2 regions of the Massilimicrobiota sp. An105 genome follow, and region 2 is predicted to be linked to the other one. Evidence: a T-box and tRNA genes for the amino acid it is inferred to sense, from the RefSeq annotation. Region 2 holds a T-box; the other holds one or more tRNA genes.
What was found. The T-box of region 2 lies ahead of asnS (asparagine--tRNA ligase). A T-box ahead of a tRNA ligase gene usually reads a tRNA of that ligase, here a tRNA-Asn.
Positions count from the first base shown of each region.

Region 1 (3,396 bases), on a different contig from region 2:
TGTCTTTATCATACCAGTAGATTCAATGATTGTTCCACCACGTACCCCGGCTCTTTTTAAGTTTGCAAGCAAATCATCTAAACAGTCAAGTTTATTTAAAACAACGACAATAACTTGCATTTCTATCACCACCTATATCTATTATATCGCTAGTTGAGATAAATATCTAGTTATTCTCATGAAATTGGTTTATAATAAACAATAAGATAAGGGGGTTTTATGATGGAATATCAATTTGCAAAACGTATGTCAAATGTAAAGGCATCTGCAATTAGAGAAATATTAAAGGCAACATCTGATCCAAAGATGATTAGTTTTGCTGGAGGAAATCCATCAGCGGAAGCATTTCCAGTTAAAGAAATTGAAAAAATATCTGCAGATATATTGACTAATGAGCCTATTAGTGTTTTACAGTATGGAATTACTGAAGGAGATCAGGAATTGATTCAGGCAGCGACACACTTTTTTAATCGTCATGAACAGGTTATGAAAGCTGATGATCAAATGATAATTACTTCTGGATCACAACAGATTATGGAATTTGTGGCTAAAATATTATGTAATGAAGGTGACGTTGTGATTTGTGAAAATCCTAGTTTTTTAGGAGCTTTAAATGCATTTAAATCATTAGGTGCTGTTTTAAGAGGTATTGAATATAAAAATGGACAATTAGATTTAAAGTCTTTAAAACAGGCTTTACAAATGGAGCCAAAACCAAAATTTATGTATCTGATACCTAATTTTCAAAATCCAACAGGAATGACAATGTCATTGGAAGTCAGAAAAGAAATTTTAAAATTAGCTAAAGACAATGGTGTTCTTATTTTAGAAGATAATCCTTATGGTGATTTAAGATTTGAAGGTGAAGCTATTCCTTCTATAAAATCACTGGATGAAGATGGATTGGTTATTTATGCAGCAAGTCTTTCTAAAATTATTGCGCCTGGAATGCGTGTGGCTTGTTGTATAGCACCAAAAGCGATTATTCAAAAAATGACAGTTGCCAAACAGGCCAGTGATGTTCATTCTAATCTTTGGGCTCAAAAAGTTATGGCACGATATCTTCAAAATTATGATATGGATGCACATATTGAACGTATTCGAATGATTTATAAACAAAAATGTCACTTAATGCTTGATGAAATGAAAAAACATTTTCATCCGGATGTTCAATATACAATACCAACAGGTGGAATGTTTATCTGGGTGACATTGCCTGAAAGTGTTGATATGTTGACATTTGTGAAAAAAGCTTTGGAAAAGAATGTGGCAGTTGTACCAGGAAATGCATTCTTAGATGATGATACGAAAGAATGTCATAGTTTTAGAATGAATTATTCAACACCAACCAATGAAAAGATCAAAGAAGGAGTGAAGATTTTAGGTGAAATAACATATGAAATGTTATCTATTTCGTCATAATTTTTAAAGCTGTTTATATATAATGGATAAATGGGAGGAAAAATAGTATGCCGTATATAACATTTACAACAACAAAAACATTAACATTAAATCAAGAAAAAGCATTAAAAGAAAGTGCTGGTCAATTAATTTCTATTTTACCTAATAAAAAAGAAGAAAACTTAATGATTCATATTGAAGATAATCAAGTCATGTATTTTAGAGGACAGGAAATGGAATGTATGAAAATATCTTGTCAGCTTTTTCATACAACAGATTATCAATATAAAAAAGAGTTTGCTGAAAAATTATTAAAAGAAATTGAACGTATAACAAAAATACCTGTGGAACAGCAATATCTTTCAATTCAAGAGTTTGAAAATTGGGGTAAAAATGGAGAATATTTATAGAAGTCAAAATGACTTCTATTTTTTTTTAAAAAAAGACTTGCATTACATGAAATGATATGATAATATATTTAGGCAATCAAAAATGCTTGAATAGCTCAGTTGGTAGAGCAATCGGCTGTTAACCGATCGGTCGTAGGTTCGAGTCCTACTTCAAGCGCCATTTTTGTGGCCTGTTGGAGAAACGGTTAACTCACATGCCTTTCACGCATGCATTCACGGGTTCGAATCCCGTACAGGTCACCATATGGAGGTTTAGCTCAGTTGGGAGAGCATCTGCCTTACAAGCAGAGGGTCAGCGGTTCGAGCCCGTTAACCTCCACCATTTTTTTATGCCGGCTTAGCTCAATTGGTAGAGCAACTGACTTGTAATCAGTAGGTTGAGGGTTCAAGTCCTTTAGCCGGCACCATGTTTTTGACCCGCTAGCTCAGTAGGTAGAGCATCTGACTTTTAATCAGAGGGTCAGGCGTTCGAGTCGCCTGCGGGTCACCATTTATATGCGGATGTGGTGAAACTGGCAGACACGCTAGACTTAGGATCTAGTGCTTCGGCGTGCAGGTTCAAGTCCTGTCATCCGCACCAGACAAGCGGGTGTAGTTCAATGGTAGAACTTCAGCCTTCCAAGCTGACTACGTGGGTTCGATTCCCATCACCCGCTCCATTTGATTAATAGAGTAAAAAAATGTAGAGTATATCAACTAAATATCTATTTTGGCAAACTCAATAACAGTGGTTCGGCTATAAGCTATGTTGTAATCAACATAGTTTTTTTGTGCCTAAATTCAAAAGGAGGATTGATATATGGATGTTTCAGTAAAAAAATTGAAGTTAAAAAGAAGCGATACTATTGAAATGTTAAAAAAGAATCTGAAAAGGTATATGTTATTAAAACAATTTCCATTAAATTATTTGGATAGACTTCAGTCTTATAGTAGTTCACTTATAAAAGTTTCTGATAATTCGTCTTATCATTCTAATTAAAACAACTTAAGATGTTAAGAGAACTCAAAAATAAAATAGAATGCAAAATATATATTGGAATCTTTTTATAATGGATCTTATTTTGCTTATAATGCTATTAGATAAAAAGATTGTTTGGAAAAGGGCGTAAAAATGATTCACTGATTAGTAGCACATTTATGAAAAGACGTTTCTTATTTTTGAACGATTCATAGTATTCAGCAATAAAGAAGTCAAGATATTAACAAGTCTCTATCTTTGACTTCTTTTATGTTTCATATTTATAGTTTTTTGAAAAATGAGATTCTTTATGAAGAATGGGAAACGAAATGAAGAAATAACATGATTTGTGTTATTGTTTGCTTTCTTTAGGGTAATTGATAATGATGATAAATATGAAAATGATACTAATGAGTTTTAAACCAACTGATAGACCTAATAGAAAACCATGAATAAAAGATGGTAAAGTAACAAAAGAAACAATCCAAGATATGATTTCTCCTATTATTAAACATATGAGCCCAATTTTTAATTTTTTTAGCATAAAACTTCACTCCATTCTTAATATTTTATCTACTATGATACTAACAGAAAGAGAAGAATCAAATCTATCAAATTTATGTAAAG
Region 1 covers NZ_NFLY01000006.1:38,639-42,034, reverse strand. Annotated here, with positions in the region: gene B5E48_RS02585 (hypothetical protein) at 1-120, opposite strand, end outside; gene B5E48_RS02580 (aminotransferase-like domain-containing protein) at 223-1,422, shown strand; gene B5E48_RS02575 (hypothetical protein) at 1,470-1,811, shown strand; tRNA gene B5E48_RS02570 (tRNA-Asn) at 1,896-1,971, shown strand; tRNA gene B5E48_RS02565 (tRNA-Glu) at 1,979-2,054, shown strand; tRNA gene B5E48_RS02560 (tRNA-Val) at 2,058-2,133, shown strand; tRNA gene B5E48_RS02555 (tRNA-Thr) at 2,143-2,218, shown strand; tRNA gene B5E48_RS02550 (tRNA-Lys) at 2,226-2,301, shown strand; tRNA gene B5E48_RS02545 (tRNA-Leu) at 2,309-2,391, shown strand; tRNA gene B5E48_RS02540 (tRNA-Gly) at 2,397-2,470, shown strand; gene B5E48_RS02535 (hypothetical protein) at 2,611-2,790, shown strand.
Region 1: it has a tRNA-Asn gene. The T-box ahead of asnS (asparagine--tRNA ligase) is inferred to sense a tRNA for this amino acid. The anticodon was not compared.

Region 2 (3,396 bases):
CTTATTTTAGCAATTGAATCAAGTTGCGATGAAATGGCAGTGGCGATTTTAAAGGATAAACGTGAACTCTTATGCAATGTTGTCGCATCACAAATTGATACACATCGTATGTTTGGTGGAGTTGTTCCAGAAATTGCCAGTCGTATGCACGTAGAATGTGTATCGACTGTCTTAAAGACAGCCTTAAATGAAGCCCAAATCAATATGCAGGATATAGATGCCATTGCCGTTACCAAAGGGCCTGGACTGGTAGGATCTTTACATGTTGGGATGCAGGCTGCTAAAACATTGGCATTAGCTTATCATAAACCATTGATTGGTGTTCATCATATTGCTGGACATATTTATGCTAATGAACTTGTCGAAGACATTCAATATCCATGTTTGTGTCTAGTTGTCAGTGGTGGACATAGTGAACTTGTTTATATGAAACATGAATTTTCATTTGAAGTCATTGGTCAGACTTTAGATGATGCGATTGGAGAAGCTTACGATAAGGTTGGACGTGTATTACATTTACCTTATCCAGGAGGACCAGTTATTGATCGTATGGCCAAAGAAGGAAAACATACTTATGCTTTGCCATTACCCATGAATGATGAAAGCTATAATTTTTCTTTTAGTGGTTTAAAATCAGCAGTGATTAATCTTTGTCATAATGCATCACAGCGTGGTGAAGAGATTATTCCTCAAGATTTAGCATGTTCTTTTCAGGAAGTTGCTGTTGATGTTCTGGTTTCTAAAACAATCAAAGCGGCTCAGGATTATCATGTTAAACAGATTATCGTGGCTGGGGGAGTCAGTGCAAATCAGGGATTAAGACAAGCACTGACAAAGCGTAGTGAGATACCTGTTTTATTTCCACCAATGCGCTATTGCACAGATAATGCAGCTATGATTGCTTCGGCAGCACGTGTGATGTTTGAACATCAGAAATTTTCATCACTTGACTTAATGGTCAAACCGTCATATGATTTAGAAGAGGAAAGTCTTGGTGAATCTTAATGGAAAAAAAACAGCATAAAATTTCAAAAGCAACAATGTCACGTTTTCCCGTTTATTTAAAGGCATTGCGTAATATGCAACATGAAGGGCAAAACAACTTTTTATCAAGTGAATTATCTGAAGCAACAGGAATCTTGGATACAACCATTCGTCGTGATTTTAGTTTTTTGACACACAAAGAAACATTAGGTAAACGTGGTATCGGATATGATACAAAGGAAATTATCAATATTCTTAATAATGTTCTTGGTTTAGGGTTAGATGAATCGATTATTTTGATTGGTGTTGGTAACTTAGGAAGTGCCATCTTAAAATATAATCGTTGGCAATATACAGTTGGAAAAATTGTGTGTGGTTATGATTTGGATCAAAATAAAGTTGGAGAACGCTTTGGGGTTAAACTTTATCATATTGATGATTTAGAAAAAACATTTCCTCAAGGCTGCAAGATTGCGATATTGGCTATTAGTGAAAATGTTCAGGAAACAGTCGATCGTTTAATGGATTTAGGCATTAAAGGAATTGTAGATTTTACGCATACACATTTTACAGTTCATAGTGATGTTGTTGTACAGACAGTCGATGTTGTTGTGGCTATTCAGGAATTGATTTTAAAAATGCATGTCAATGATGAATAAAGTATTGAAATTTTGTGAGAAAGATGTTAATAATAGATGTACAGGTAATGATTTGAGAACGTATTATAGTGAAGTTTGATAGCGACTTTTGGATGGTGTAAGCAAAAGAAACTGTTATAATATGGAACACTCAATGAACCGGATAGGAGAAATGTAAGTAGACTATCCCGCTAAACAGCGTTATGGTAAGAGGGCATATTCATGATGAATATGAATGAGGATGGTACCGCGATATTATAGTCGTTCCTTTTAGGAACGGCTTTTTTTATAAAAAGGAGGAGAGAGAGTCATGTTTGAATTTATGACAGTCAGAGAATTGTATGAAATGGTTTTATCTGGGGAAGATTTTGAAACTGAAGGTTTAGAATATGTTGAATTAGATGGATGGGTACGTACAAATCGTGATAATGGAAAAGTTGGTTTTATAGCTTTAAACGATGGAACATATTTTAGAAACTGCCAGATTGTATATTTACAGGAAACTTTATCAAATTATGATGATATCAAACATATCAGTACGGGAAGTGCTATTCGTGTTTTAGGAAAATTAAAACTCACACCTGAAGCTAAACAGCCTTTTGAAATTGAAGCAACACAGGTTGTTGTAGAAGGTGCATGTGATGAAGATTTTCCACTTCAAAAGAAAAGACATTCTTTTGAATATATGAGAGAAATTCCTCATCTTCGTCCACGTGCCAATACATTTTACGCTATTTTTAGATTAAGAAGTGTTTTATCAATGGCTATTCATGAATTTTTCCAGTCACAAGGTTTTGTTTATGTGCATACACCAATAATTACAAGTAATGATGGTGAAGGTGCTGGAGAAATGTTTAGAGCAACAACCATTGATAATACTGAATTTGATAAAGATTTCTTTGGTAAAGAAGCATTTTTAACTGTAACAGGACAATTACATGTCGAAGCATTCTGTATGGCTTTTAGAGATGTTTATACATTTGGACCAGCTTTTAGAGCTGAAAATTCAAATACATCACGTCATGCCAGTGAATTCTGGATGATTGAACCAGAAATTGCTTTTGCTGATCTAGAAGATGATATGGATTTAATTGAAGATATGGTCAAATACTGTATTGACTATGTTTTAGAAAATGCACCTGAAGAAATGAAATTCTTTGAACAGATGATTGATAAAGAATGTATTCAAAGAATTACTCATGTCAGAAATAGTGAATTTAAACGTATGACATATACAGAAGCTATTGATATTTTAAAACAGGCCGATGTTAAGTTTGAAAATAAAGTTGAATGGGGTATGGATCTCAATAGTGAACATGAACGCTATATCTGTGAAAACATTGTAGGTGGACCAGTGTTCTTAACAGATTATCCAAAAGAAATTAAAGCTTTCTATATGCGTTTAAATGATGATGGTAAGACTGTTGCAGCATGTGATTTGCTGGTGCCAGGAATTGGAGAATTAGTTGGTGGAAGTCAGCGTGAAGAAAGATATGAAGTTCTAGAAAAAATCATGGATGAAAAACAAATGTCTAAAGAAGGACTTCAATGGTATATGGATTTAAGAAGATTTGGTGGATGTAAACATGCTGGATTTGGACTAGGATTCGACCGTTTCTTAATGTATTTGACAGGTATGCAAAACATTAGAGATGTTGAACCATTCCCAAGAACACCAAGAAACTTAAAATTCTAAAATATAACGGGATTCCCGTTATATTTTTTCATATTCAATTATTTCAATTTGTAGTATAATAAAATTATGAGGTGAAAA
Region 2 covers NZ_NFLY01000052.1:8,963-12,358, reverse strand. Annotated here, with positions in the region: gene tsaD (tRNA (adenosine(37)-N6)-threonylcarbamoyltransferase complex transferase subunit TsaD) at 1-1,005, shown strand, start outside; gene B5E48_RS11885 (redox-sensing transcriptional repressor Rex) at 1,005-1,643, shown strand; T-box leader at 1,682-1,894, shown strand; gene asnS (asparagine--tRNA ligase) at 1,933-3,318, shown strand.